DNA from 3 places in the Rhizobium sp. BK377 genome. Region 1 is predicted to be linked to each of the others. Evidence: riboswitches for the same ligand, from Rfam matches in the RefSeq annotation. Region 1 holds a riboswitch; each other region holds the start of a gene.
What was found. Region 1 has a riboswitch for cobalamin ahead of FHT92_RS10815 (ABC transporter substrate-binding protein). Riboswitches for the same ligand answer to the same signal wherever they lie in the genome.
Positions count from the first base shown of each region.

Region 2: it holds a riboswitch for cobalamin, as region 1 does, so the genes downstream of both, nrdH (glutaredoxin-like protein NrdH) here and FHT92_RS10815 (ABC transporter substrate-binding protein) in region 1, are expected to answer to the same signal.
Region 3: it holds a riboswitch for cobalamin, as region 1 does, so the genes downstream of both, bluB (5,6-dimethylbenzimidazole synthase) here and FHT92_RS10815 (ABC transporter substrate-binding protein) in region 1, are expected to answer to the same signal.

Region 1 covers NZ_JACIAC010000002.1:422,467-432,247, reverse strand. Annotated here, with positions in the region: gene gcvA (transcriptional regulator GcvA) at 1-378, opposite strand, end outside; gene FHT92_RS10835 (SDR family oxidoreductase) at 496-1,200, shown strand; gene FHT92_RS10830 (hypothetical protein) at 1,315-1,530, shown strand; gene FHT92_RS10825 (ABC transporter ATP-binding protein) at 1,631-2,395, opposite strand; gene FHT92_RS10820 (iron ABC transporter permease) at 2,392-3,432, opposite strand; gene FHT92_RS10815 (ABC transporter substrate-binding protein) at 3,429-4,445, opposite strand; cobalamin riboswitch at 4,619-4,869, opposite strand; gene FHT92_RS10810 (metallochaperone AztD) at 4,926-6,158, opposite strand; gene FHT92_RS10805 (NAD(P)-dependent alcohol dehydrogenase) at 6,454-7,512, shown strand; gene FHT92_RS10800 (LysR family transcriptional regulator) at 7,500-8,417, opposite strand; gene FHT92_RS10795 (hypothetical protein) at 8,656-8,835, shown strand; gene FHT92_RS10790 (hypothetical protein) at 9,009-9,284, shown strand; gene FHT92_RS10785 (ATP-dependent Clp protease proteolytic subunit) at 9,323-9,781, opposite strand, start outside.
Region 2 covers NZ_JACIAC010000006.1:24,888-34,668, reverse strand. Annotated here, with positions in the region: gene FHT92_RS21970 (ABC transporter substrate-binding protein) at 26-1,285, opposite strand; gene FHT92_RS21965 (substrate-binding domain-containing protein) at 1,598-2,650, shown strand; gene FHT92_RS21960 (adenylate/guanylate cyclase domain-containing protein) at 2,647-3,894, opposite strand; gene nrdF (class 1b ribonucleoside-diphosphate reductase subunit beta) at 3,989-4,963, opposite strand; gene nrdE (class 1b ribonucleoside-diphosphate reductase subunit alpha) at 5,143-7,311, opposite strand; gene nrdI (class Ib ribonucleoside-diphosphate reductase assembly flavoprotein NrdI) at 7,290-7,691, opposite strand; gene nrdH (glutaredoxin-like protein NrdH) at 7,705-7,926, opposite strand; cobalamin riboswitch at 8,188-8,415, opposite strand; gene FHT92_RS21935 (heavy metal translocating P-type ATPase) at 8,725-9,781, opposite strand, start outside.
Region 3 covers NZ_JACIAC010000008.1:80,923-90,703, forward strand. Annotated here, with positions in the region: gene FHT92_RS25745 (DUF1003 domain-containing protein) at 1-384, opposite strand, end outside; gene FHT92_RS25750 (NAD+ synthase) at 585-2,264, shown strand; gene FHT92_RS25755 (TolB family protein) at 2,286-3,119, shown strand; gene FHT92_RS25760 (3-deoxy-7-phosphoheptulonate synthase) at 3,801-4,868, opposite strand; gene FHT92_RS25765 (hypothetical protein) at 5,170-5,751, opposite strand; gene FHT92_RS25770 (methyl-accepting chemotaxis protein) at 5,808-7,685, opposite strand; gene FHT92_RS29700 (hypothetical protein) at 7,710-7,832, opposite strand; cobalamin riboswitch at 7,960-8,150, shown strand; gene bluB (5,6-dimethylbenzimidazole synthase) at 8,192-8,878, shown strand; gene FHT92_RS25785 (DUF2865 domain-containing protein) at 8,883-9,781, opposite strand, start outside.

The sequences.
Region 1 (9,781 bases):
CAGGTCGAGATCGGGATGCAGAACGGTGAAGTCCGCCAGGCGCGGGATCAGCCATTTCGATGCGAAGGTTGGCGTCGTGCTGATGGTGAGCTTGATCGCCTGCGGCTTCAGCTCGTCGGTTGCTCTCGCGATGATCTCGAAGGCGCGCCTGATATCGGCAATGTAGCGTCGGCCCTCCGATGTCAGCGCCAGCGTGCGCGGCAGCCGCTCGAACAGGGCCATGCCGAGCTGTGCTTCGAGGCCGCGAACCTGCTGGGCGACGGCGCCCTGCGTGACGCCGAGTTCTTCGGCGGCGAGCCTGAAGTTCAGGTGGCGCGCCGCGACTTCGAAAGCTTTGAGGCCATTGAGGGAGGGTAGCTTTCCCGGGATATCGCTCATCAAGTAGTTTTTCTACTGCCATAAAAGAGGAGAACTGTTTCGCGCTCGCGTGACGGACATGGTATCGTGCACTCACACATCGATCAATCAATGATATCGCTTCAGGAGGGTACCGGCATGTCAGTAGAAAAAGTGGCTGTTATCACGGCAGGCGGCAGCGGCATGGGGGCCGAGAGCGCAAGACGCCTTGCGGCCGATGGATACAGGGTCGCGATCCTGTCCTCCTCCGGCAAGGGCGAGGCGCTCGCCAAGGAACTCGGCGGCGTCGGCGTCACCGGTTCCAACCAGTCGAACGACGATCTGAAGCGGCTCACCGATGCGGCGATGGCGGCCTGGGGGCGCATCGACGTTCTCGTCAACAGCGCCGGCCATGGGCCGCGCGCACCGCTGAACGAGATCACCGACGAGCAGTGGCGCACCGGCATGGACGTCTATCTGATGAACGTCATCCGCCCGGTGCGGCTGGTGACGCCGATCATGCAGGCCCAGAAGAAGGGTGCGATCGTCAATATTTCGACGGCCTGGGTGTTCGAGCCGTCGACGATGTTTCCGACCTCAGCGGTCTTCCGCGCCGGCCTTGCCGCCTATACCAAACTCTTTGCCGATACCTACGCAGCCGAGAACATCCGCATGAACAATGTGCTGCCCGGCTGGATCGACAGCCTGCCGGCGACGGAGGAACGGCGTGAGGCGGTGCCGATGAAACGCTATGGCACGAGTGCGGAAGTGGCCGCGACGATTGCGTTTCTTGTGTCTGACGGGGCGGGGTATATTACCGGCCAGAGCCTGAAGGTGGATGGCGGGTTGATGCGGTCGGTTTGAGGGCGGACGGCTGATCGTCGAGGGCGGGGGCAGCTTGAACTATTCGGCTCTGCGCTTATTGTCAGGCGGCGGACATTGCGTCCATGCCCGCGACGATCGAGAAAGCCCGAAGCCATGCAGAAGTTCACTGTGTCCATCACGCGAGAGATCGAGGCCGATACCGCCGAGGAGGCCGCGCTTCTCCTGTATCAGGAACTCGCCAAGGAGGCGGCGCCGCTTCGCTATCTGGTCGCGGACGAGACGAAGAGGACGAGAACTGTGACACTGGATCGCGCACAGGCGGACGAATTCGCCGCTGTCGATCACACCGCCGATCCTGGGAACTGGTAGGCGTGATGGCAGGGGCATCGCTGTAAGACGGCTGTCACAACGAACGGACAAGGCGACCGGGCGACCGATATGCGCTAGCGCATCACCCCGTTGTCGCGGATCAACTCACCCGGTACTGGATATGTGTGCGGCCATGCACGGCCGATCTTTCGATATGGGCGCGCACGCCGAAGACGCGGGCGATCAGATCTTCGGTTAGCACCTCCTCAGGTGTGCCTGCGGCCACGACCTCGCCCTTCTGCAGCACGGCCAGGTGATCGCAGAACATCGCCGCCAGATTGAGATCGTGGAGCGCGATGATCGAGGTGAGGCCGAGTTTGGCGACCAGCGCCAGGATATCGAGCTGATGCTGGATATCGAGGTGGTTGGTCGGCTCGTCGAGCAGCAATTCGCTCGGGCTCTGGGCCAGCGCCCTAGCGATATGCACGCGCTGGCGCTCGCCGCCCGACAGCGTCTGCCAGAGCTGGCCGGCCCGCTCGGCCATGTCAACGCGGGCAAGTGCTTCCGTAACGGCGGCATCGTCGTCGGAGCCCCAGGAGGAGAGGAGGCCGCGATGCGGCGTGCGGCCGAGGCGCACGACGTCGCGCACGGTGATCTGCGTATCCGTCGTCGACTGTTGCTCGACGAAGGCGATGCGGCGGGCAAGGGCGGCGCGCGAAAGGCCGGAGACATCGTCGTCGCCGAGGCGGATGATGCCGGATCTGACCTGCCGCAGCCGGCAGATCAGGCGAAGCAGGCTGGATTTACCGGAGCCGTTCGGCCCGAGCAGGCCGAGCACCTTGCCCTTCTCGACGGATATGCTGACGCCATTGACGATGACGGTATTGCCGGCGGCATAGGTGACGTTGTCGACGGTGATGCTCATGCGCTTCTCCGCACGCGATAGAGGATGATGGCGAAGGCCGGTGCGCCGAAGAGCGCGGTGACGACGCCGATCGGCAGGATCTGCTGCGGAATGATGATGCGCGAGATGATATCGGCGCCGACCATGAAGAGCGCGCCGCCAAGCGCGGTCGCCGGCAGCAGACGGCCATGCGCCGGCCCGACGAGGAAGCGGGCGGCATGGGGAATGACGAGGCCGACGAAGCCGATGGAGCCGACCATGCTGACCACGCTGGCGGTCATCGCCGCCGTGACGCCGAGCAGGGTGAATTGCACGCGGCGCACGGGGACGCCGAGCGCGGCTGCGGCGTCCGTGCCGAAGGCGAAGGCATCGAGGGCGCGTACATGCGCCACGCAGAGGATGAAGCCGATCATGGCAACCGGCACGGAGAGATAGACATCCGGCCAGCGCACGCCGCTGAGCGACCCCAAGAGCCAGAAGAGCACGCCGCGGGCCTGTTCGGCATTGGCCGAGGTGGTGACGATATAGGAGGTCAGCGCATTGAAAAGCTGCGAGCCCGCCACGCCGCAGAGAATGATGCGCTCGCTGGTGCCGCCGGCACCGGCGGCCAGCACGCCAACCAGCAGGAAGGCGGCGACCGCGCCGATGAAGGCGCCGCCCGACAGGCCGAGTATGCCATAACCGAGGCCTAATATCATCACGCAGACGGCCCCCGTCGACGCGCCGGCCGAAATGCCGAGCACATAGGGTTCGGCAAGCGGATTGCGCAGCAGCGCCTGCAGCACCGTGCCGCAGAGCGCCAGCGACGCACCGGCGCTCGCCGCCACCAGCGCGCGGCTGAGGCGGTAATCCCAGACGATGCCCTGATGAATGCGGCTGAGCTCGAATGCCGTGCTGAAAAGGCGGTTGGAAACCGCCTTCGCCGTGGTGGCGAGCGGGATCGATATCTCGCCGATCGAAACGGCGAGACTGATCATGATACCGAGCAGGAGGAAGGCGGCAATGGCGAGAGTTGCCAGCGCCCACCATCGTCTCTGTGGCGAGGCAGCCTGGCTCACTGCGTCAGACCGAAGGACTTGATGCCCTTTGCCAGCACTTCGATGCCGTCGATCGTGCGGATCGTCGGGTTCATCGACTGGGCGTCCATCATGACGAAGCGCCCGTTCCTGACGGCATCGAGCTCTTTCGTGACCGGATCGTTTTCCAGGAAATCGACCTTCACCTTCGGGTCGTCGGCGGCATAGCGGCGGCGGTCCATGGTGGCGATGACGATGACGGCGGGATTGGCCTGCGCAATCGTTTCCCAGCCGACGAGGGGCCATTCCTCTTCCGTGCTGACGACGTTCTTGGCGCCGAGCGTCTTCAGGATATAGGCCGGCGCGCTGTTCTTGCCGGCGATGAAGGCATCGCCCTTGACCTCCTTGCTGGAGAACCAGAAGACGACCGGCAGGTTCTTGGCCGCAGCGCCTGAAACGGAGGCAACGGCCGCGGCCTCGCGCTTCTTCAAGTCGGCGATCAGTGCGTCTCCACGGTCCTTCACGTCGAAGATCTCGGAGAGTTCGGCGATCTCCTGATAGATCAGGTCCATGGTGAACAGCTCCTTGCGCACGCCGTCGCCGCCATCGGCGTTGATCTTGGCGACGCAATCGGCAGGCGCGATATAGGTGTTGATGCCGAGATCGGCGAACTGCTCGGGCTTGCCGACGGAGCCTTGTGCGCCGACATGCCATTCGAATTCGGCAGCCACAAGATCGGGCTCTGCGCCGACGACGGATTCGAAGCTCGGATCGTTATCGGCTAGCCGTCTGATCCTGCTGTTGACATCGGCATATTGCGGAAGGACCGGGCCGACCCAGACGGCGGTGCCGGCGATCTTGTCGGCAAGGCCGAGCGAGAAGAGCACTTCGGTCATGCCCTGGCCGATCGAGACGATCCTGGCCGGCGCCTTTTCGAAGGTGACCTGTCGGCCGCAATTGGCGAGGGTGAGGGGATACCGAGTGGCGGCAAGTGCGGGCGCAGCAAATCCGGCCAGCGCGAGCGCGAGGGAAAAGCTCTTCAGAAGCTGTCGCATGGAAACTCTCGATCAAAGGAAAAGGGCTGGCGGATGCCGGCGCGAATGCGCGAACGAAGCCGGCGAGCGAGAAGCTAGCGGCGGATCTTCCAATCGAGACGGATGGATGGCGGCAGGTGGAGAGGGGTGGCGTCAATCATGTCTGCTCCTTGTCCGGGCATCCCCGCCCGGCTTGATTGGATCGTGTCGACGGCAGGTCTCCTGGCTCGCGAATATGTGCCGGTCATCTGCCTTCCCGCGAAATCGCAGTGGCACGGCCCGTAGGCCGAGGGCATGATCGCTGTCGCGATCGACCCCGAGATCGACAATCCGCTTACAGTTGCGGGGGCAGCCACGGTCTCGGTCCCTCTTGGGTCGTCCTCACCGTGTTCCCTATTATTCCCCTCGGAGTTCTCTTCGGGGAACCGTCGTCCCGGTCTATGACGCCGCGATGGGCGACGTCAAGCGCCGGAATGCGAAGTGTGTCGGGTCCGAGGCCGCTTAGTGGCTCGCGCCCGAGCCGCCGGCGGCGACAAGCCCGAAGGGCTGACCCTCGACGGGGATCGCGCGCGTTTGCTTCAGCGTTTTGCTACTGACAAGGCGGATCAGGCTGCGGCGAGGATCGGTAATGGCGATATCATCGCCGGCCGCGGCCAGCCGAGGACGCGGATCGCGCCAATGGCCGTCCTTGCTGTAGGGTTCCGTGACGGTTTCCGATTTGACGATCTCGCCCTTTACCGTATCGAGCAGATGCAGCCTGCCATCTTCGGTGAGGATATAGGCATTCTGGAACTTTGCCGGATCGAGCATAAAATCGACGCGCCGCGTTGGAAGGTCGATGATGCGATAAGGTGCATCCGTATTATCAGGATCGATCAGGACCACCTTATCCTCCCCGTAATTGCCGAGGAAAAACTGCATGGAGCGGCCGCCGAGCAAGGTGGAAACCTTGCCTTGCGTCAGCGATGCGCCGTAGGCGAGCATCTCGAGTTTGGGTCCTTCCGCGCCGCCGGGACGGGCGATGAGTACGCCTTCCTCGCAACCGAAGGCGACGAGGCGGGCAGAGGTCGCCTCGCCATGCAGGCCGGTGCAGGGCGCGACATCGCCGATCTGCCGGCCACCACGATCGAGCACCCGCAGGCCAAGGCGCGGCGGCAACTCGCCCTCCTTGACCGGGGCCTGCATGTTCGGCACTGAGACCAGCAGATGATTGCCCATCGGCACCGCGACGCCGTGATGGGCGGCGATGGTATTAAAAGGTTTCGGCTCCGGCTTTGCCTGCAGCAGGCTGCCTTCCTTCAAGAGATCGAAGCGGTCGGTGCGATCATAGAAGATCGCCACGTCATCGCCATGTGTGACCACATGGCCCGGCTTCTCACCCTTTATGGTCGCATCGACCAGCTTCGGCGGCGTCACCTCGATATCGCGATGCTCTCCATGATCGGAAAGGGCAATGCCGGTCTCGATGGCGTGAACGACATTCTCTTCGCCCTGGACAGCAAAGACCGTGCGCCCCGTCTCGCTCAGCGACAGGGCGGCATAACCCTTGAGATCGAAGCGGCCGATCTGTCTGCCGCTCGCAAGATCGATGGCGCGCACGACCGGCAGGCTGTGATCAGCCACGAAAAGCCGCCAGCTCTCCTGCTGTTCCTCTTCAGCGCGGGACGACGATGGCAGGACGGCGGATGTGAGCGCGGTGGCGACTGCAGAGATGGCGAAAAGGCCCCGATACATGAAATCTCTCCTTAATGTAATAACATTACATAGTCGTTGTTATAAAGTTACATTTGCCTTGTCCAGCCCCGGCTGTCGGATTTTTGAGAAATTGGGGCGCCAGCCTTGTTTGATGTCTGGCTGGCTGCTCATGGCGACGGGATAGCGATGCAGGACTCAGAAGCGATTACTGAGCCCAGTTCACAAGCCTATCCCGCCGGCCTCGTCTAATTCGGATAATCCCCTGACGCTATATCCCCCTTTGCGCAGCTTTCGCTGCCATCAGCTTTCAGCAGCCTTTCGAGGGGATAAGCCATTGAGAACATCAGGATTTGCCGCAACCGACGCGAATACGCCGTTGCAACCATTCTCCTTCGATCGCCGGGAACTACGTCCCGAAGATGTTGCGATCGATATCCTCTATTGCGGCGTCTGCCACACGGACCTCCACATGGCCCGCAACGACTGGGGATTTTCCAACTATCCCCTCGTGCCGGGTCATGAGATCGTCGGGCGCGTGTCTGCCGTCGGCAGCAATATTTCGCGCTTCAAGGTGGGTGACAACGTTGCCGTCGGTACGATCGTCGACAGCTGCAGGGAATGCGCCCAGTGCCGGCGTAATGAAGAGCAGATGTGCTACAAGCGCGCCACTGTTACCTATAACGGCCAGGACCGGGTAACCGGCGAGACCACCTATGGCGGCTATTCCGATCATATCGTCGTGCGTGAGGAATTCGTGCTGCGGGTGCCCGACGGGCTCGATCTGTCGCGCGTCGGACCACTGCTCTGCGCCGGCATCACCACATATTCGCCGCTGCGCACCTGGAATGTCGGCCCCGGCAGCCGGGTGGGTGTGATCGGACTTGGCGGCCTTGGACATCTGGCTGTGAAATTCGCCTCCGCACTCGGGGCGCATGTGACGGTGCTGACGCGCTCGGAAGGCAAGGTCGGCACGGCGTACGCGCTCGGCGCCGACAAGGTGCTGCTATCGACCGATGTCGCCGAGATCGAGGCTGCCGCATTCGCCTTTGACGTGATCATCGATACGGTGCCTTACGAGCACGACCTCAGCCCCTATCTCAACCTGCTCGATGCTGACGGCACGCTCGTCATCGCGGGCTCGCTGGTCGATACGCCGAAGTTCAATAACCTGCTGATCCTCCGCGGCCGCCGGCGCATTGCCGGCACGCCGAGCGGCGGCATCAGGCAGACGCAGGAAATGCTGGATTTCTGCGGCCGCAAGAACATTCTGCCGGAATGCGAGATGATCGCCATGGGCGATATTGCCAAGGCGTTCGAGCGGCTGGAGCGCGGCGACGTGCGCTACCGTTTCGTCATTGACATGGCGATGATGCCGGCGGCTCAGGCGGCTTGAGTGGCCGGTCTTTTCGGGATGGCGCGCAGTGCCTCGATGAACACCGAAAGGGCCGGCGGCATCTGTCGCCGGCTCGGATAATAGAGGGAATAGCCGGAGAAGGGCTTGCAGTATTCCTCCAGCACGCGGACCAGCCGGCCGCTTGCGATGTGCTGCTCGGCGAAATCCTCGAAGACATAGACGAGGCCGGAGCCTGAAAGGGCGGCCTCGATCATCATGTCGGAATCATTGACCATGAAGCTGCCTGACACCTTCACCTCGATATCGCGGCCATCCTCCTCGAACTCCCAGGCATAAGGCCCCGCCAGCGAAGCCATATAGTAGGTGATACAGTCGTGGTCGGCGAGATCGCGCGGGGTTTTCGGTGCGGGATGGCGGGCGAAATAATCGGGCGAGCCGACGACGGCCGCGCGGATATCCGGCCCGATGCGGAGCCCGATCATGTCCCTGTCGACGCGCTCGCCGAAGCGGATGCCGGCATCGAAGCGAGACGCGACGATATCCTCGAAACGGTCGCCGACGATGAGTTCCACGCGGATATCCGGGTAGGTGCGGTGGAACTGCGGCAGGATTGGCATGACGAGCGCGGCGGCGGCATGTTTGCCTGCTGTGATGCGCACTGTGCCGGAGGGTTTCTCCCTGAAATGGCCGAGCTCCTGCAGGCCGCGGCTGATTTCGGCGAAGGCGGGCTGGAGGGTGAGAAGCAGGCGTTCGCCGGCCTCCGTGGTGGCGACACTGCGGGTGGTGCGGGCGAGGAGGCGCATGCCGAGCCGTTCCTCCAGCTGCCGCATCATGTGGCTGAGGCCTGAGGAGGACATGCCAAGTCGGGCAGCGGCTTTGGTGAAGCTGCGCTCTTCGGCGACGATGACGAAGGCGGCGAGATCATCGAAATCGTGGCGTTTCATCTCTGATCTGCTTTCAGGAATGGATAAGGACTGCTGGCTGCTGCTCACATATCTAGGGCAGGGGTGAGGAGACCCGCAAGATGCGTGCTGCCTGGCCTTCTCTTTTCGAAATGGTTTCCGAACCTGATGACGATGCCAAGTTTCCCGAAGGTGGGAAAAGCTTCGCCTCGGGAACATTGCAGGCCCGGCCTCGTTGGGCTCATCATGCAAGCCTACATGCGAGCCGGAGGACGAGACCATGACAAGTCCTGTTACAGCGATCAGGATACTGGCGCCCGAACCTCATCCGTCGGCCCCCGTTCCGTCGCCGGGGAAACCCGCTCCGCCCGTCAAGGAGCCGATGCCCGACAAGCAAGGCGGTGACGAGCCGGCACCCGACCCCGATGAGGACGGGACGCCCCTGGAGGCTGCGCCATGACGCCGGCAACGAAATACCAGGTCAAATATCTTTCGATCTATATCGGCCTTATCGTACTCGTGGCTGCCGTCATCACAATCGGCGCGCTCGTCGCCGCACGGTAACGTGTTTTCGAGAATAATGGCGCGGCGAGGCGGTTCGGATCGCTGATCATCATCAGTTGGAGCAGTGCCATGATAGGACATCAGGAAGCCGCGAATTTCGCGCTTGTGCCGTCGGGCGAGCCGAATGTTTTTCATCTGACCGTCGAAGGCCGATATATCGGAACCGTCGCCAGCGACGGCGAGAGCCTGTCGACGGCAAAACCCTGGGGGTGGCGCCTGCTGATCGGCGACGGCACACTGGGGGATGCGCCACTGGCCGGGCGGTCGCACAATGTCGATGAGGCGCTGGCTGCGGCAAAGCACGCCTACGAACGGCATCAGGATGAGCTCTCGCATCGCATGTGAACCGTTTCGTCCGAGGAGACGACAGATGCTGCCGGCGACTATTGCGCCTCCGCCTCCTCCAGTTCTTCACGATCCTGCAGGATGCGGTCGATGAGGCCCCATTCGACCGCTTCCTGCGCCGTCATGAAGCGATCGCGATCCATGGCCTGCTCGAATTCGTCATAGGTACGGCCGCAATGTTCGGCATAGAGCCGTGTCATGAGCTGCTTCGTCTTCCGGATTTCCTCGGCATGGATCAGCATGTCGGACGCCTGGCCCTGGAAGCCGCCGAGGGGCTGGTGGATGAGGATGCTGGCATTCGGAAGGGCGTACCGCTCTCCCGGCTGGCCCGCCATCAGCAGGAAAGAGCCCATCGAGCGGGCCGTTCCCATGCAGAGCGTGTGCACCGGCGCACGGATGAAGCGCATCGTGTCGTACATGGCAAAACCGCTGGTGACGACGCCGCCCGGCGAGTTGATGTAGAGATTGATCGGCTTCTTGGGATTTTCGGCTTCGAG
Region 2 (9,781 bases), on a different contig from region 1:
CGCGGGAAAGCCTTTGTCGTTAGAATTAGCGAGCGTCGTCGATAGCCTGGACGAGCTGGGTAACAGCTTCGTCGGAGGTCTTGATCTGACCATGGACGAACTTCGAGACGACATCCTTATAGGCGTTGGCGATCGCCGGAGGAGCACCATAGCCCTGAGCGAGCGAGCCGAACAGCGTGCCGCCTTCGTTGGCAGCCTTCAGGTCGGCAATGCCCTTCTTGCCGCAAGCGTCGAAATCCGTATCCGGTACGTCGGTACGGGCCGGAACCGAACCCTTGACGACGTTGAAGGCGGACTGGAAGCTCTTGGAAAGCGTTGCTGTGGCGAGCGCCACCTGAGCGGCCTTGCGGTCGTCAGGAACGTTGAACATGCCGAACATGTCGGAGTTGTAGACCACGCTGCCGTCGGTGCCCGGGAAACGGTAGCACAGGAAGTCGGTATCAGGGGTCTTCTTGGCGGCAACGAATTCGCCCTTCGCCCAGTCACCCATGACCTGCACAAGAGCATCGCCCTTGATGACCATGGCGGTCGCCAGGTTCCAGTCGCGGCCCGAGAAGTTCGGATCGACGTACTGGATGATCTTGGCGAGGTTATCGAAGGACTTCTTCATCGTGTCGGACTTCAGCGATTCCTCATCGAGGTCGTTGAAAGCCTTCTTGTAGAATTCCGGGCCACCGGTCGACAGCACGATGGAATCGAACATCGTGGCTTCCTGCCAGTTCTGACCGCCGAGCGCGAGCGGGATGACGCCAGCTGCCTTTGCCTTGTCGAGCAGCGCGATCAGGTCGTCGAAGGTCTTCGGCTGCGTGCCGCCGATCTTGTCCATGACCGACTTGTTGATCCACAGCCAGTTGACGGAGTGGACGTTGACAGGTGCGGCGACCCACTTGCCGTCATAGACGGAGAACTTCTGCAGTGCTGCCGGAACGGACTTGTCCCAGCCTTCCTTCTTCGCCGTCTCGGTCAGATCGCCCATGACGCCAGCCTGAGCATAATCGAGCACGGTATAGCCGAGCATCTGAGAAGCGGTCGGATAGGTGCCTGCGGCAACCATCGCCTTCAGCGCGGTCATGGCTGCGTCGCCGCCACCGCCTGCGACCGGTACGTCCTTCCAGGCAAAACCTTCCTTGGAAAGGTCCTGCTTCAGCACGTTGAGCGCCGCGGCTTCGCCGCCCGACGTCCACCAGTGCAGCATCTGAACTTCCTTGACGTCAGCCGCGTGAGCGCTGCCGAAACCAGCCATCGTCACGACAGCAAGAGCTGCCGAGCTCAAAAACTTGCGCATGAATATCCTCCCGTTCGTAAGTGGCGGCGAGACCCACCTCGCCTGCCGGATGTCTTCCGCCGTGAGGGCGGCCAGGCACCACATACACCGCACCTCCCAGTGCGGATAACAATTTAAAACGTTATAAACGCGGCCACGTCAAGCCCTTCCTCGACTCCCGAGAAAAATATGATTAGTCCGATAAATATTGATTTTATTTACATTTTTTCTGTTCGGTTAAGATGCCATAAAAATTTAAATCGTTTGCATTGATTGATTGCGTGCCGTTTTCATCGTGTTATTGTAGCCGCGGCCCAGCATGGAATGTCCCCAGTGACCGAATCGTCCCAACTGCAACGCGGTGAAAATCCGGATGGTGCGCAAAAACGCAGCAAGCCGACCTTGCGTACCATCGCGACATTGACCGGCCTTGCAGTGACGACGGTTTCGCGCGCACTCAGCGACGCGCCGCAAATATCGGTTGAGACGCGCGAGCGCGTCCATCGCATTGCCCGCGAGATCGGCTACCTGCCCGACCGGGCTGCTCAGCGCCTGAAGACAGGCCGCACCAATGTCATCAGCATCCTTCTCGATCCGCATCAGGAAGTGGTCGGCTTCGGCACCGCGATCATGTACGGCATTGCCAAGGCGTTGAAAGAGACATCCTACCACCTCGTCGTCGCCCCGAACTTCCTGTCGACGACGGACCTCGAAGCAGCGGAATATATCGTCCGCAACAATTTCGCCGACGGCCTGATCTTCACGCGGACAGAACCCTTCGATGCGCGGGTGCGGATGCTGCAGGAAGTCAGCTTCCCCTTCGTGTCTCACGGGCGCACCGAATTTTCGACACCGCATGCTTATGTCGATTACGACAATTATGCCTTCGCCTACGAAGCCACCCGGCGTCTGATCGTCAAGGGCAGGAAGAAGGTCACCGTTGTCATGCCGCCGAAGCGGCTGACCTTCAGCCAGCACATTCTGCATGGTTTCATGACCGCCGTGCGCGAGGCCGGCGTCGCCTATGAGATATCGGAAGCGGTCACGCTCGATTCACCGGCCAATGAAATCAGAGATTTCTTTCGGGCGCGTGCCGCGGCGGCCGATGTTCCAGACGGATTCGTCTGTCCAGGCGAAGTTTCGGCGCTGGCGCTCGTCACCGCCATGAATGATGTGGGACGCGTTCTCGCTGATGACTACGATATCGTCGCCAAGGAGACCTCGCATCTCCTGACGCATCTGCAGCCGAAAATCGAGACTATCTATGAGGACCTGGTCGAGGCGGGCGAACATCTCGGCCAGATGCTTCTTCAGCGGATCGGCAATCCGGCAGCGGAGAGCCAGAGCCTGCTCCTGCCGCCGCAGATCAATTTTCCGGTGGCCTAAGCTGCGTCACGACCGGCTGTCGGCTTTTCGCGGAAAGCGAAGACTTCGACCGGCTCCCCAAGCCCGCGCAGAGGAAAAGTGCCGAGATTGTCCATCTCTTCCGTGCAGGTCGCCATCTCAACGAAAGCGCGAGACAAAAGTACCGGCCGCTTGACCTCCTTAGTCAAGGTTTCAAGCCGCGAGGCGACGTTGACTGCCGGGCCGATGACCGTGAAATCCAGCCGTCGACGCGAACCGATGTTGCCGTACATGACGTCACCGACGTGGACGCCGACACCATAGCGCAGCGGATCACGTCCCAAACGCTGATGTTGCTCATTTAGTTTCGCCATCGCCTCCTGCCCTTCACGGATCGCCGTCAAGAGATCCTCGCAGGCCGAAGGCTTCGACAGCGGGAAGATGGCAAGCAATCCATCGCCCATGAATTTCAGGATTTCACCGCCGTGCCGTTCGATCGGATCGGACATGGCATCGAAATAGTCATTGAGCAGCTGGATGACGTCGTCGCGCGGCCAGAGATCGGAGATCGCCGTGAAATCGCGCAGATCGCAGATCATAATCGCCGCGCCGACGGTCGTGCCGCTGCCACGGGTGATGACGCCGGAGAGAATCTGTTCGCTCGCATGCGGCCCGACATAGGTCTGCAGCAGCGTGCGCGCCATGATGTTCTTGAGCCTGATCTCGCTGACGAGAGTGAGAGCCGGCAGCAGATCGCGCAGGAAATCCACGTGTTCGCCGGTAAAACCGCCTGGCCTATTGGTGGAGAAGGTAACGACGTGGCGCTTGTCGAACGTATGATCGATCGGCCAGGCAACATATTCCGTATAGCCGTCGTCTCGCAATTCCTGGTAGAAGGGATAGTCGTCGCCCTCCCATAAATCCTCAAGGTTCTTCCGCACCTCGTTGGTGCCGCTGTGGATCTCGTTGACCGGGCTGTTGAGGAATTGCGGCGTGGTTTCCACCCCGTAGGCAAAGGTGTTGATCTTTGCCTCTTCCATGCCTTCCACCCATAGGATACGGGCGCCGATCCATTGCGGATGGTTGGTGCGGAAATGCAGGCTGGACCGCGTCACCGGCACGCCGACTGCCAGCAGCCGCTTGCACATCTCTACCAGGATATTGTCGATGAAACGCTCGCTGCGGGTCTCGTTGATCAGCCAGTCGAGAATTCGGCGCCTGCGGATTGGCCAGACGCCTTCGGCAGCTTCGCTTGCCGGATCAGTCGCTTCGAAAGAGGGCCTCATAAAAAAACTCCCGCTACGCCACATTCAACGAATACATCGCGCTGAATGTGGGCGATAGCGGGCCGAATGATAAGAGGCTTCGTAAAGTTAAACCTCAGAAATCCCAGTCTTCGTCTTCGGTCGCCACCGCCTTGCCGATGACATAGGAGGAGCCGGAACCCGAGAAGAAGTCGTGGTTCTCGTCGGCATTCGGCGAAAGCGCAGACAGGATCGCCGGATTCACCTTGCAGGCTTCGGCCGGGAACAGCGCCTCATAGCCAAGGTTCATCAGCGCCTTATTGGCATTGTAATGCAGGAACTTCTTGACGTCCTCGGTCAGCCCGACGCCATCGTAGAGCGCTTCAGTATATTTCGCTTCGTTGTCGTAGAGCTCGAGCAGCAGGTCAAAGGCAAAGTCCTTGATCTCCTGGCGGCGCTCTTCGGAGAGCTTTTCAAGTCCGCGCTGGAACTTGTAGCCAATGTAATAGCCATGCACGGCCTCGTCGCGGATGATGAGGCGGATCATGTCGGCCGTGTTGGTCAGCTTTGCGCGGCTCGACCAGTACATCGGCAGATAGAAGCCGGAATAGAAGAGAAAGCTTTCGAGGAAGACGCTGGCAACCTTCTTCTTCAGCGCATCGCCGGAAGCGTAGTGTCCCATGATCAGGGCCGCTTTACGCTGCAGGAACTCGTTCTCCTCGGACCAGCGATAAGCATCGTCGACATCGGGCGTCAGGCAGAGCGTCGAGAAAATCGACGAATAGGAGCGCGCATGCACTGCCTCCATGAAGGAGATGTTGGATAGCACCGCCTCCTCATGCGGCGTGACCACATCTGCCATCAGCTTGACGGAACCGACACCGTTCTGGATCGTGTCGAGCAGCGTCAGCCCTGTGAAGACGCGGATCGTCAGCTGCTGCTCGACCGGTGTCAGCGTTCCCCACGATGGAATGTCGTTAGACAGTGGCACCTTTTCCGGCAGCCAGAAATTGCCGGTCAGCCGGTTCCAGACTTCGAGATCCTTGTCGTCTTCGATACGGTTCCAGTTGATGGCGCGCACGCGGCTGACCGGCTTGATGGATATGTTCATTGGGTGGTCTTTCTTCCACAAATTCTAACGGAATGCGGAGCCCCCTCACCCTGCCCTCTCCCCGCTGAGCAGAGGGGAGCGCCGTGCACCCGGCTTGTCTCTTCTCCCCATCGGGGAGAAGGTGCCGGCAGGCGGATGAGGGGGTTACAAGCTCGAAACTCTCGGCCAGCAGCCCAAAATCAAAGCGTACAAGACACGCAGCCCTGCACCTCGGTGCCGGACAGCGCCATCTGGCGAAGGCGGATGTAGTAGATGGTCTTGATACCCTTCTTCCAGGCATAGATCTGGGCGCGGTTGATGTCGCGCGTCGTTGCCGTATCGCGGAAGAACAGCGTCAGCGACAGGCCCTGGTCGACATGCTGGGTGGCAGCCGCATAGGTGTCGATGATCTTTTCCGCGCCGATCTCGTAGGCGTCCTCATAATAATCGAGGTTGTCGTTGGTCATGAACGGCGCCGGATAGTAGACGCGGCCGATCTTGCCTTCCTTGCGGATCTCGATCTTAGAGACGATCGGATGGATCGAGGAGGTCGAGTGGTTGATGTAGGAGATCGAGCCCGTCGGCGGCACTGCCTGAAGGTTCTGGTTATAGAGGCCCGAAGCCATCACGGCCTTCTTCAGCTCCAGCCAGTCTTCCTGCGTCGGAATATGAATGCCGGCATCGGTAAAGAGCGTCTGAACCTTCTCGGTGGCAGGTTTCCATTCCTGCTCCGTATATTTGTCGAAATACTCGCCAGAGGCATATTTCGAGTTTGCAAAGCCCTTGAAGCTCGTACCGCGCTCGACCGCCAGACGGTTCGAGGCACGCAGCGCGTGGTAGGTCACCGTGTAGAAATAAATATTGGTGAAATCGACGCCCTCTTCAGAACCGTAGTGAATGCGCTCGCGGGCGAGGTATCCATGCAGGTTCATCTGGCCGAGACCGATCGCGTGGCTGTCGTCATTGCCCTTCTCGATCGAGGGCACCGACGAGATATGGCTCATGTCGGAAACGGCGGTCAGTGCACGGATCGCGGTCTCAATCGTCTTGCCGAAATCGGATGAATCCATCGCCATGGCGATGTTCAAAGAACCGAGATTGCAGGAGATATCCTTGCCGAGATGCTTGTAGGAAAGATCGTCGTTGAATTCGCTGGCCTCGCTCACCTGCAGGATTTCCGAGCAGAGGTTGCTCATGCTGATGCGGCCGGCAATCGGATTTGCCCGGTTCACCGTGTCTTCGAACATGATGTAGGGGTAACCACTCTCGAACTGGATCTCGGCGATCACCTGGAAGAATTCGCGTGCCTTAATTTTCTTCTTGGTGATGCGGGCATCCGCCACCATCTCGCGATACTTTTCCGTCACCGATATCTCGGTGAAGGGCACGCCGTAGACCCGCTCCACATCATAAGGCGAGAAGAGATACATATCCTCGTTGTTCTTGGCGAGTTCGAAAGTGATATCAGGCACGACGACGCCGAGCGACAGCGTCTTGATGCGGATCTTCTCGTCGGCATTTTCGCGCTTCGTATCGAGGAAGCGCATGATGTCGGGGTGATGGGCGTTGAGATAGACGGCACCCGCCCCCTGCCGCGCGCCGAGCTGGTTGGCATAGGAGAACGAGTCTTCCAGCAACTTCATCACGGGGATGATGCCGGAAGACTGGTTCTCGATCTGCTTGATCGGCGCACCGGCCTCGCGGATGTTCGTCAAGGAAAGCGCAACGCCACCGCCACGCTTGGACAGCTGCAGCGCCGAATTGATGGAGCGGCCTATCGATTCCATATTGTCTTCGACACGCAGCAGGAAGCAGGAGACGAGTTCGCCACGCTGCTTCTTGCCGGCATTGAGGAAGGTCGGCGTTGCCGGCTGAAAACGGCCGGCAATGATCTCTTCCATCAGATCGCGTGCCAGCTGTTCATTGCCTTCGGCCAGCGCCAGCGCCACCATGCAGATACGGTCTTCGTAGCGCTCCAGGTAGCGCTTTCCGTCGAAGGTCTTCAGCGTATAGCTGGTATAATATTTGAAGGCGCCGAGGAAGGTCGGGAAACGAAACTTCTTGGCATAGGCTTCGTCGAACAGGTCGCGGACGAAATTGAACGAATACTGGTCGAGGACTTCCTGCTCGTAATAGCCTTCGGTGACCAGATAATCGAGCTTCTCCCGGAGATTATGGAAGAACACCGTGTTCTGGTTCACATGCTGCAGGAAATACTGCTTGGCCGCCATGCGGTCCTTGTCGAGCTGGATCTTGCCCTCATCGTCATAGAGGTTCAGCATCGCGTTCAGCGCGTGATAATCGAGCGCTTCCAAGGCCTTCAGCGGCTTGGCGACCGCATCCCGCGTCAGGTTTGTCCCAGTGTCCAAAATCGTCCCATCCCGTCTTTGACATTGGCGACATCCTCGGCAGTCCCCAGGAGCTCGAACCGGTAGAGGTAAGGCACCTGGCACTTCTGCGAGATTACGTCGCCGGCAAGCCCGTAGGTCTCGCCGAAATTGCTGTTGCCCGCAGCAATGACGCCGCGGATGTTGGAGCGGTTTTCCGCATTGTTGAGGAAACGGATCACCTGTTTGGGCACGGCTCCTTTTCCGCCGTCCCCGCAATAAGTGGGCGAGATCAGCACAAAGGGTTCGCGAATGTGGATGTCTTCAGCGCCTACGGGAATGCGCGCCGCGCGCAGTCCCAGCTTCTCGACGAAACGATGGGTATTCTCCGACCGGCTGGAATAATAGACGATCAGGCCCACCGCTCTTCTCCGATCAGGAGAGCGCGCTGATCATATCGGGGCGGAAGCCCGCCCAGTGGTTCTCGCCGGCAACGACGACCGGAACCTGCATGTAGCCCATGCCGCGCACGCGATCGAGCGCGTCGGCATCCTCGGAGATATCGATGATCTGATAGTCGACGCCCAGACGGTCGAGGGCGCGGTAGGTGGCGGTGCACTGAACGCAGGCAGGCTTGCTGTAAACGGTAACGCTCATCATGTTCCTCGTGATGTCAATGGATTCCGGACGCAGAACTAGGATCGGGCGCCTTGCGGCGTCCGGGGCAACGCTTGAGAATGATCTAACAAAGTCGGCGCTTTACACGCCAGGCATTATCCTCTGCGGGATCTGCGCGGGCGGCGGTTTTGATGCTCTCGACATGACTTCAACCCCGAAGTGCTCATGCGGAAGTTCGGGGCAGCGTAACAGGCACGGATAGATCCGCATTCATGCACGCGACCTTCCGGACACCCCGCCCGTGGACAACCAGTTCAAGGCAGGTCTCCTGGCTCGCGGGTCGAAGCACCCTGCCCCCAGCCTTCCCAAAGCCTCATGCCTCAGTGACCTGAAATCGGACAGTTGCTCGCCGCTTACAGTTGCGGGGGCAGCTGCGGACTTGTCGCGCCTTCATGGCGAAACGCACCGTATTCCCGTCTTAGCCCGCGACCCTCACGAATCGAAGGAACCTTGAACACTAGATATAGTACGCGAATCCCAGTTTGCGTCAACGGATGGTTTGCGCGTCGCGTTACGGCATGTTTGAAATCACTGCATTCGTGTGAAGAACGTGGTTAACAGATGATTAAAGAAAGCAGGCTGTGGAGAAGGCCCCAAGGAAGAGAGCCAGCCTTTGGCCGGCTCTGCGATTTTCGATTCCCGAATCACGCCCGAATCGCCGATGGGGTATCGCGCAACAGGCCGACTTTGCATTCGGGCCAGCCTCGGTTTCGGCAGATCCCGGGAACCATGATGCCACGGGCGTGCACCTTCCGCACGCTGCTAAAATGACAAACTTTACGTCTTTATCTGGAGAAGACGAAGCGCGTTCATCGTCACCAATACGGTCGCGCCGGTATCGGCAAGGATCGCCGGCCACAGGCCGGTAATGCCGGCAATAGTAGTGACGAGGAACACCGCCTTCAGCCCGAGAGCAATGGTGATGTTCTGCATGATGTTGCGCATCGTCCGCTTCGAGAGCTCGATCATGCGGGCAACGTCGCCGACACGCCCATGCAGCACGGCCGCATCCGCCGTTTCCAGCGCAACGTCGGTGCCGCCGCCCATGGCGATGCCGACATCGGCGGCGGCAAGTGCCGGTGCATCATTGATGCCGTCACCGACCTTGGCAACGAACAATCCTTCCTTCTTCAGTTCGCCAACAATGCGCTGCTTGTCCTGCGGCAGCAACTCGCCGCGCCAGTCGATGCCGAGGTCACCGGCAACGGCTGCTGCAGTGCGCTTGTTGTCGCCGGTCAGCATGATGGCGCGCACGCCTGCCGCCTTCAGCGTCGCAAGCCCGCTCGTGGCGTCGTCGCGCGGCTCGTCGCGCATGGCGATGAGACCGGCCGCGACACCATTGACGAGCAATACCGAGACGCTCTTGCCCGCACCATTAAGTGCCGCGACCCGCTCGTCCTGTTCGACATTCAGCGCCCCGCGCTCGCGCGCGGCCGGCGGTGACAGGAGATCGAGCGTCTCGCCGCCAACCTTGCCGGTCATGCCCTTGCCGGGCAGCGCTTCCACTTCGAAGGCCGGCGGCACGGGCACGGCATCGGCCTTGGCACGGTTGAGGATCGCCAGCGCCAGCGGATGGCTGGAGCCCTGTTCGAGAACGGCAGCACGCGAAAGCACCTCTGCCTCCGAGCGCCCATAGGCGATGATATCCGTGACCTGCGGCTTGCCTTCGGTCAGCGTGCCTGTCTTGTCGAAGGCAACGGCCGTCACCTTGCCAAGCGATTCAAGGACTGCCCCACCCTTCATCAGCAGACCGCGGCGCGCACCCGCCGAGAGCGAGGCAGCTATTGCTGCCGGCGTCGAAATGACCAGCGCGCAGGGGCAGCCGATCAAAAGG
Region 3 (9,781 bases), on a different contig from region 1:
CTCGAAACGGTCCCGTTCGGCCTGCCGGTTCTGGGACATCATGATGATCGGCGCCTGTATGGCGGCGAGCATGGAAAGGATGAGGTTCAGGAAGACGAAGGGGTAGGGATCGAAGGCCCTGCTTAACAGTATCACCGTGTTGACGATCGTCCACACCGCGAGGAAGGCGAGGAAGGCCAGAATGAAAGACCAGGAGCCGCCGACGCGCGCGATACTATCTGCCAGCCGCTCACCGAAAGAGGCTTCGGCGGAAAAGGCGGCATTGACGTCGGTGGAGATAATCTTGCGCTCATGCGCCTTGGCGAGAACGCGCTTTTCGATGTCGCCCAGTTGTTCGGCTGGCTTACCGAAATGCAGGTGGACGAAATTTGGAAGATTATACATGGCATTGCCCCGAGAATGGATCGAATTGGCGCGCAGTATTCCGCCGTCGCCGCAAATTGCAATGCGTATCGGCGTCGCGCAAGGCAAACTGAGGGATGAGCGCGGGGACCGTCCTGCCTTCATCAAATTTTTGCGGCGGATGGCTACGGCTTTTCAAGCGGCTTATTGCCGTGCACGACGGGGCGGACTAAATGAATGGCATGACACAGGAAAATGCTCTCTCCCACACGTTCAACATCGCCATCGCCCAGCTCAATCCGACAGTGGGCGATATCGCCGGAAATCTTGCCAAGGCGCGCGAGGCGCGCGCCGATGCGGCGCGCCAGGGCGCGCATCTCCTGATGATGACCGAGCTTTTCATCTCCGGTTACCCACCGGAAGATCTGGTTCTGAAGCCGGCCTTCATCCATGCTTGCTGGAAAGCGGTCGAAAGCCTTGCGGCCGACACCGCCGATGGCGGGCCGGGCGTCGTCATCGGCTTCCCGCGCCAGGACGAAACGGGGCGTTACAATTCCATCGCCGTGCTCGATGGCGGCAAGGTCATTGCCATCAGAGACAAGATCGACCTGCCGAACTATGGCGAGTTCGACGAGAAACGCGTCTTCGACCAGGGCGCCATGCCGGGTCCGGTGAATTTCCGCGGCGTGCGCATCGGCATTCCGATCTGCGAAGATATCTGGGGTGATCTCGGTGTGTGTGAGACGCTGGCCGAAAGCGGGGCGGAAATCCTGCTCGTGCCGAACGGTTCGCCCTATTATCGCGGCAAGGTCGATATCCGCCATCAGGTGGTGCTGAAGCAGGTGATCGAGACCGGGCTGCCGATGGTCTATGCTGCCCAGCTCGGCGGCCAGGACGAGCTCGTCTTCGATGGCGCAAGCTTCGCCTTCAATGCCGACAAGTCGCTTGCCTTCCAGCTCAGCCAGTTCGAACCGGCGCTCGCCGTGACGACATGGAAGCGCACAGAGAACGGCTGGCATTGCGGGCAAGGGCCGATGGCGCGCATTCCCGAAAGCGAGGAGGCCGATTATCGCGCCTGCCTGCTCGGCTTCCGCGACTATGTGAACAAAAACGGTTTCAAGAATGTCGTGCTCGGCCTCTCCGGCGGCATCGATTCGGCAATCTGCGCGGCGATCGCCGTCGATGCACTCGGTGAGGAGCGGGTGCGCACGGTCATGCTGCCGTACCACTATACGTCCGAAGACTCGCTGAAGGATGCAGCCGATTGCGCCAGGGCGCTCGGCTGCCGCTACGATATCGTGCCGATCGAAGGGCCGGTGACCGGCTTTTCCTCGGCGCTGTCGAACCTCTTCGAGGGAACGAACAGCGGCATTACCGAAGAAAACCTGCAGAGCCGCGCGCGCGGCACGATCCTCATGGCGATCTCCAACAAGTTCGGCTCGATGGTCGTCACGACCGGCAACAAGTCGGAAATGTCGGTCGGCTACGCGACGCTCTACGGCGACATGAATGGCGGCTTCAACCCGATCAAGGACCTCTACAAAATGCAGGTCTATGCGCTCGCCCGCTGGCGCAACGAGAATGTGCCGCCGGATGCGCTCGGCCCCTCGGGCGTGGTCATTCCCCAGAATATCATCGACAAGGCACCTTCGGCCGAGCTTCGTCCCGACCAGAAGGACCAGGATTCGCTGCCGCCCTATCCTGTCCTCGACGACATTCTCGAATGCCTGGTCGAACGGGAAATGGCGGTCGAGGAGATCGTGGCGCGCGGCCATGATGTCGAGACGGTGCATCGTATAGAGCATCTGCTCTATCTCGCCGAATACAAGCGCCGTCAGTCGGCACCGGGCGTGAAGATCACCAAGAAGAATTTCGGCCGCGACCGGCGCTACCCGATCACCAACCGATTCCGGGATCGCTAGAAACTCATCCGGGAGAGCGAGATGCGCAGTTCTGTCGAAATCTACAACGTCAGGAGAGGCGAAAGCCGCGTTGTTTGGCAGACGGAGGCACTGGTGGAGGCGCCAAACTTTTCCCGCGACGGAGCCTATCTGCTGATCAATGGCGACGGGTTGCTCTATCGCCTGCGGCTCGACGGCAGCGATCTTGTCGAGCGGGTCGATACCGGCTTTGCGGTCCGCTGTAACAACGACCACGGCATTTCGCCCGATGGCGAGGAGATCGTCATTTCCGACAAGACCGAGTTCGGCAAGTCGGCGATCTACATCCTGCCGATCGAGGGCGGCAAGCCGCGACTGATCACCAAGAACCTGCCGTCCTACTGGCATGGGTGGTCGCCTGACGGGCGCGAGCTTGCCTATTGCGGCATCCGCAACGACGTCTTCGACATCTATACGATCTCGGTCGATGGCGGCGAGGAGAAGCGGCTGACGCATGGCGAGGGCCGCAATGACGGGCCGGACTGGTCAGCGGACGGGCAGTGGATCTATTTCAATTCGAGCCGTACCGGGCTGATGCAGATCTGGCGTATCCATCCCGACGGCACCGGTCTTGAGCAGGTGACATCGGACAATTACGGCAACTGGTTCGCCCATCCGTCACCCAACAACGACAAGGTGCTGATCCTCTCCTACGACCCTGATGTCTTCGATCATCCGCGGGATCTCAATGTTCGCCTGCGCATGATGGACATGGATGGCGGTAACCTGACGGAACTGTTCGAACTCTTCGGCGGGCAGGGCACGATCAACGTGCCGAACTGGTCGCCCGAAGGCGACGAATTCGCCTATGTGCGGTATTTTCCAGTGAAGGCTTGAGGGCGGCGCAGCACCATTTGATGATGGGGAGGTGGGCAGTCACTGATTAGCGGGAGCTGTTTCCGCCGGACACAATGTTTCAGAAGCGCGGTGCACAGTAACTCTTGAGTGCCCTCCGATGCTTTGTAGTTGCACGGAAACAGACTCACCCCCGGAAGGGGGGAATTTTGAATCGATACTTGAAACTGTGGTCGGTCCCGACTGAAATGCCACTACGGTCGTTTCCGGTCGACCATACTTGGATGTGAAAGAATAGAACACGATCGAGGCGAACTCATCAACGCCTCCATCTCGTGTTTTCGTCACCGCGGCGATTTGGTTGTTATTGCAAACGACAAGCCCAACCTCTGCGCCATCAACATACCATTGACCGGGAAAGGCAGGTGAAAGCACTCTCACCTTCCAACCCCGCTCGCTTGAGATACGACGGACCTCATCTAGCGAACTACCTAGCTTAAAAACACTTGGGCTATCAACTGCGTCAGCATTGGCGAGCGAGGCATTGAATCCTAAAGCTGACGCTATACAGCAGGCAAAAAGCAAGCGAGCAGGAGCGGCAATCAAGTTTTCTGTCCTTAAAATATTCAATCATAAGGCGTTACGATTGCATCGCCATCGCCGACTCCACAAGCCGTTTTGTGAATTGGCGGCGGGGTTTGCCCGCCGCGATTGATGCAACGACTAGGCAGCTACAGCAGCCTTGCGGCGGTCGCGGACGGCTTTCGCCAAATCCTCGAGCACTTCGACCGACATATCCCAGCCGATGCAGCCATCGGTGATCGACTGGCCGTAGACCAGCGGTTTGCCGGGGACGAGATCCTGGCGGCCGGCGACGAGGTTGCTCTCGATCATCATGCCCTTGATGTGGTGGTTGCCGGCGACGATCTGGCCGGCGACGTCGCGGACGACCTTCGGCTGGTTCATCGGATCCTTGCTGCTGTTGGCGTGGCTGGCATCGATGAGGATGCGCGGGTCGACGCCGAGTTTGACTGCTTCTGCGATGACAGCCTGAACGTCGGCAGCCTCGTAGTTCGGGCGCTTGCCGCCGCGCAGGATGATGTGGCAGTCCTCGTTGCCGCGGGTGGAGGCGATCGCTGCCTGACCTTCCTTGGTGACAGCGGGGAAATGGTGCGGCTGGGAAGCGGCCATGATCGCGTCGAGCGCGACACGCGCGCCGCCATCCGTGCCGTTCTTGAAGCCGATCGGGCAGGAGAGACCCGAGGCGAGCTGACGGTGGATCTGGCTTTCGGTCGTGCGCGCGCCGATGGCGCCGTAGCTGACGAGATCGGCGATGTATTGCGGCGTGATCGTATCGAGGAATTCGCAGCCGGCCGGCAGGCCCATGGCGTTGATGTCGAGCAGCAGGCGGCGCGCGATGCGCAGACCTTCCTCGATGCGGTAGGTGCCGTCGAGATGCGGGTCGTTCATCAACCCCTTCCAGCCGACGGTGGTGCGGGGCTTCTCGAAATAGACGCGCATGACGATTTCGAGATCGCCGGAGAGGCGTCGTCGCTGCTCGACGAGACGGGACGCATATTCGCGGGCGGCCGCCGGATCATGGATGGAGCAGGGGCCGATGATGACCAGCTGGCGGTCATCCTGACCGGTCAGGATATTGTGGATCGTGTCGCGCGTGCTGGTCACGGTCTGCGTAACCGCGGCGGTGCGTGGGATTTCCTTGATAATATCGGCAGGCTTGGTCAGCGGGGTGATCTCGACGATGCGCAGATCATCAATGGTGTCAGTCACGGTATGCTCTCCTGTTTGGTCATACCGTGCGGAACAAAAAAGCCGCCAGGTAGACTAGCGGCTGTTCGGGTTGTCGTCGCGTTAGTTTCGGTTACGCACAGACCCGCATCCGCTGGAAGCAGCGGTACGAATAAAATCGCGGTGCGTAAACGGACGAAATCGACATGGCGCCTATCTAACTATGCCAATGCGAATTGTCACGCAGAATTTGCTGCTGTTGAGCAGGTGTGTTTGAGGTCCTGTTACGCATATCGCCCGAACCGCTTGCGTCCGGGCGATATGAATTTGCAGACGCAGGAAATTAAAGCGCGTCGACGTTTACGCCGACGGTGATGGCGCCGATCGGCGTTCCCTTGTCGTCGGAGATGGTGACGCTTGCCTGCGACTGCAGCGCCTGCGTGGATTCGTCCTTTTCGATCTCATCGACGAAAACGGCATCTTTCCCGGCGCCGAAGGATTTCTGGAACTTGGCCTCGTCGCCCTGCCAGTAGTCGGAGGTAGCGTCGCTTTGGCCGACATTCAGTCCCTTCGCGTCCATGACGAAGATCTCTGCGATCTTGCCATCGGATGCAGCCTTCTTTTCCTGGAGGAATTTGGACAATGCATTGCCAAGCACGCCGTCAATCATCGTGTGGTCGGAGCCATCGACCTCGGCACGCCACTTCTTGTCGAGGGCGTCGATGTCGGCTGCCCCCAAGCTCGCGTTCGCGGCATTTTGCGCCTTGATGGCTTCGATGACTGCGGGGTCATTAAGCCAAGGCTTTACGTCGCTCGTCACATAGTCGGCGATCGGCGCAAGCTTGGCATCCTGCGCCATGGATACGCCCATGGGGACGGCAAATGCGGCGCAGGCCATAAGATATGCGGTCACGACTTTCTTCATAACTGTTCCTTCCTGGTTATTGGCTGATGGGATGAGCGTATCGAACGACGATGGGGTCAGAATTCCTCCCAGGCACCGGGAGAAGCGGCAACCGCGGCACTTCCTACATGCCGTTTCCCGGAAACTCTCGGCTCCGGGCGAGGTTGACGAGGGACCGGCTGAACGGGTGCATACAGGCTGGCGGCAGCCGCGCTGACAGTGAACCTGCCGGCCGAGTCCTGCAGAAGGCGTCCCTGGGTGAGCAATTCCTGGCAGGCGGCGTTCGTTTCCTCGACCATTGCCGCATTCTGTTGCGTGGCCTGGTCCATCTGGTTGATCGCACCATTGATTTCCTGCAGGCCCGTCGCCTGTTCGCGGTAGGACTGAACGATGGAAGCGATGCTGTCGCTGATGCGGTTGATCTGCTCCTCGATTTTCAGGAGAGCATCCCCGGTCTCGTTCACCAGCCCGACGCCTGCTGCAACTTCCTGGCCAGACACGGTGATCAGGTTCTTGATTTCCTTTGCCGCGTTTGCCGAGCGCTGTGCGAGCTCACGCACTTCCTGCGCGACGACCGCAAAACCCTTGCCGGCTTCGCCGGCGCGCGCCGCCTCGACGCCGGCATTCAGCGCCAGCAGATTGGTCTGGAACGCGATCTCGTCGATGACGCCGATAATGCGGCCGATCTGGCTCGACGAGGTCTGAATCCGGTCCATGGCTCCGATGGCATCACGTACCACGGTCGCCGAGACATGAGCGCTCCGCTTCGTTTCCTCGACCTGTTTTCCGGCAGTTTCGGCCCGCTGCGACGACGTTCTGACCGTCGTCGTTACCTCATCCAGAGCGGCGGCGGTCTGTTCCAGCGCTGCTGCCTGTTGCTCGGTCCGCTTGGCGAGCTGATCCGCTGAAGAGGCCAGTTCGCTCGATCCGCTTTCAACAGCCACGGAGGCGGTCTTGATCTCCGTCAGCGCGGCAGCGACTGCCTGGACCATATTGTTGAAATCCTGCCGCAGTTTATCGAATTCGGGGCCGAGATCGGCGAGATTTATCGAGAAATCGCCCGCGGCGAGCTTTTCCAGCGCATTGGCAAGAGCGGTCATGACAAGTCGCTGCGTTTTGCTGGCTTCTTCCGTCAACAATGCGTTGCGAGCCCGTTCGGAATCAAGCGAAGCACTCTGCTCGGCAGCGGCTTGCTCTCTTTCGACCTTTGCAATCGCCTCGTTACGGAAAACTTCCAATGCGCGGGCCAGAAAGCCGATTTCATCGCCGTTTTCCCGATAGGTGACGGGAGAGGCGAGATCGCCTTTCTGCAAGGCGCTGATTCGCTCGCTGAGAATCCTGATCGGCCGGCCAACGAGACTGCGCATGGCGAGAAGAAATGCGACAATGGCAATAGCGGTGATCAGGGACTGCGTCAGCACCGAAATGAAGACCTTCTGCCTGACTTCGGACGCGATCTTCTCGACGGACCAGTTCGTGACGACGTAGCCGGTGGCCTTGCCCGACTTATCGAGTGGTAGCGGTGCTGTGATCGTCACGACGCCGGCGGATATTTCGCTGTCGTCAATCGTCGTTTTTTCCGGCTTCGCGCTCAGGCGCTTTGCAAGATCTGCCGATGCAGGCAGACCATTGACGCCGTCGCGTGTCCACCTATCGACGGCGGTGAGTTCCGCATTGAATGCTGAGAATTGAACAAGGTCGAGCGAGGGATCGTCGCGGTAGAGAGAATAGGCATCTCGAACGGCATTCGCCTTGCCCCACTTCACGCCGCCTGCGGCCAGAGATGCAAACTGCTCCGCGTCCTTGGACCAGTTGGCCTTGGCGCCATCGATCAATGCTCGGGTTTCATATAACCAGGTGTACGTCGCAAAGGCTGATATGCCGCAGAGATTGACGGCAACGATAATCGCCGCCAGCTTCGCTGTCAGAGGCATCGTCTTCAAAAATTGGAACATCCCGCGGGGGCCTCGAAATGCGGCTCAGTCGGACACGTTCTCGACCGGCGTATCAATACGGGCATCGACGCTGGCGGCCGCATCATGAACGCTCATGCCCATGTCCTCACTGCAACCCAGAACGCGCAGATGCAGTGTGTATTTCATGTGTGAATAAATTATAAAGTAGAATGGGATACCGGTGCCCACCGCTGAATTGAACCCCATACGGGCGCTTCGGGAGCCGGTATCTCGAATAGGCGTCGCGTGCCGCTTGCCGCCACGCCGTTTCCACGCCATAGATCGCCGGTCAGGTGCCCGCCGTTACAAGCGGGAGAATCGGGAATCCGGTGCAAAGCCGGAACGTGCCCAACGCTGTAAGGCCGACGCTTGCCGCTCATCACGCCACTGGCCGCGAGGCCGGGAAGGCTGCGGTCAGGCGAAAGACGCCAAGTCAGAAGACCGGCCTGACGAGATAGACCCAACCCGCGCGGACGGCGGGCGGTTGCGTTGTTGGGGATTTGACGATGCGACCCATTGATGATGCCGTTTGCACGGCATCCAGCTTTTCTGCGGCCGAACGCGAGGCCGTTTATCACGCGATCATGACGCGGCGCGATGTGCGCAGCCAGTTCCTGCCCGATTCCTTGCCGGACGACCTCGTCATGCGATTGCTGACAGCGGCCCATCACGCGCCTTCGGTCGGTTTCATGCAGCCGTGGAATTTCATTCTGGTGAAGAGTGGCGAGGTGAGGGCGCGTGTGCGCGACGCCTTCGCCAAGGCCAATGAGGAAGCCGCGCAAATGTTTACGCGCGAGCGGCAGGAAAAATACCGGTCGCTGAAACTCGAAGGGATCGTCGAAGCGCCGCTTGGCATCTGCGTGACCTGCGACCCCTCGCGCAGCGGCAGCGTGGTGCTGGGCCGCACGCATAATCCGCGCATGGACAGCTATTCCACCGTCTGCGCCGTCCAAAACCTGTGGCTCGCGGCACGGGCCGAAGGCGTCGGCATCGGCTGGGTCAGCATATTTCGCGAAGGCGATCTGAAGGAGATCCTTGGCATTCCCGACCATATCGAGGTGGTTGCCTGGCTCTGCGCGGGGTTCGTCGACCGGCTCTATGACGAGCCGGAACTGGCGGTCAAAGGCTGGCGGCATCGGATGCCGCTGGACGAACTCATCTTCCATGACGGCTGGGGCCAGATAAAGACCTGAGCCATTATTGCTGCTGCGGCTGAGGGCCTGATGTTGCCGGATTGGCGAGATCGATCTTGCCCTGATCACCCGCCAGGAATTGCGGGCCGACCTGGCGCACCTTGTTGCCGGCCGGATCATAGGGACGATCCGGCACCTGCGCCTGCGGGGCACTTGCGGCTTTCGGGGCTTCGGTGCGGATCGTGGTGATCGAACCCTTCGGCTCGGGCACCGGCGCAGAGGCCGTCTGGCTCTTGCGCATTTCCTCGTAATAGGCGCTGAGATTGCAGGAGCAGGCGGATTTTTCGCCGGGCGCGCGGGTCTTGTAGGCGAAGGCGTTCTTCATTGCGCCATAGGGGGCGCCCGTCGCCGTCGAAATCATGTTTGCGGCTTCGGTGCTGGAAATGTCGCGATAAAAGAGTTCCGTCTCCACGCCAGGGCACATCTTGGCACAGGTTGCGGCATCGCGGCCGAAATCAACCGAGGTGGCATTGTTGCTGATCGGGAAGAATCCGCCGTCGCAGGTGCGCACACAGATCGTGCTGACCGGCGAGAGCATTTCTGCCCGCGGCAGGCCGTAGCGTTCACCGCCGCCGAGCGGGATGAACGTGTCGCCACGCATAGCTTGCTCATCGATCGAAGGAGCCGGCGCATAGGCGTCACCCTGCACAGGTTCACTGAAGCTGTCGCTGTTGCAGCCATTGTCTTCGAGCGCGGCCATCAGCTCCTCGCGGGCCGGATCGGCACCACCCTGGCGCAACGCGTTGCGGCGATCCTGCAGGTAGCGGACATTGTCTACCATCTTCGCTTCGGACTGCGCGAGCTCCTCGCAGAATCCGGCGTTCTCGCCGCCGACGACGATCACGCTGCCCGACGTGCAACCATAGCGGCGCAGATCGCCGCGCACCTTGCGCAGTTCGAGAT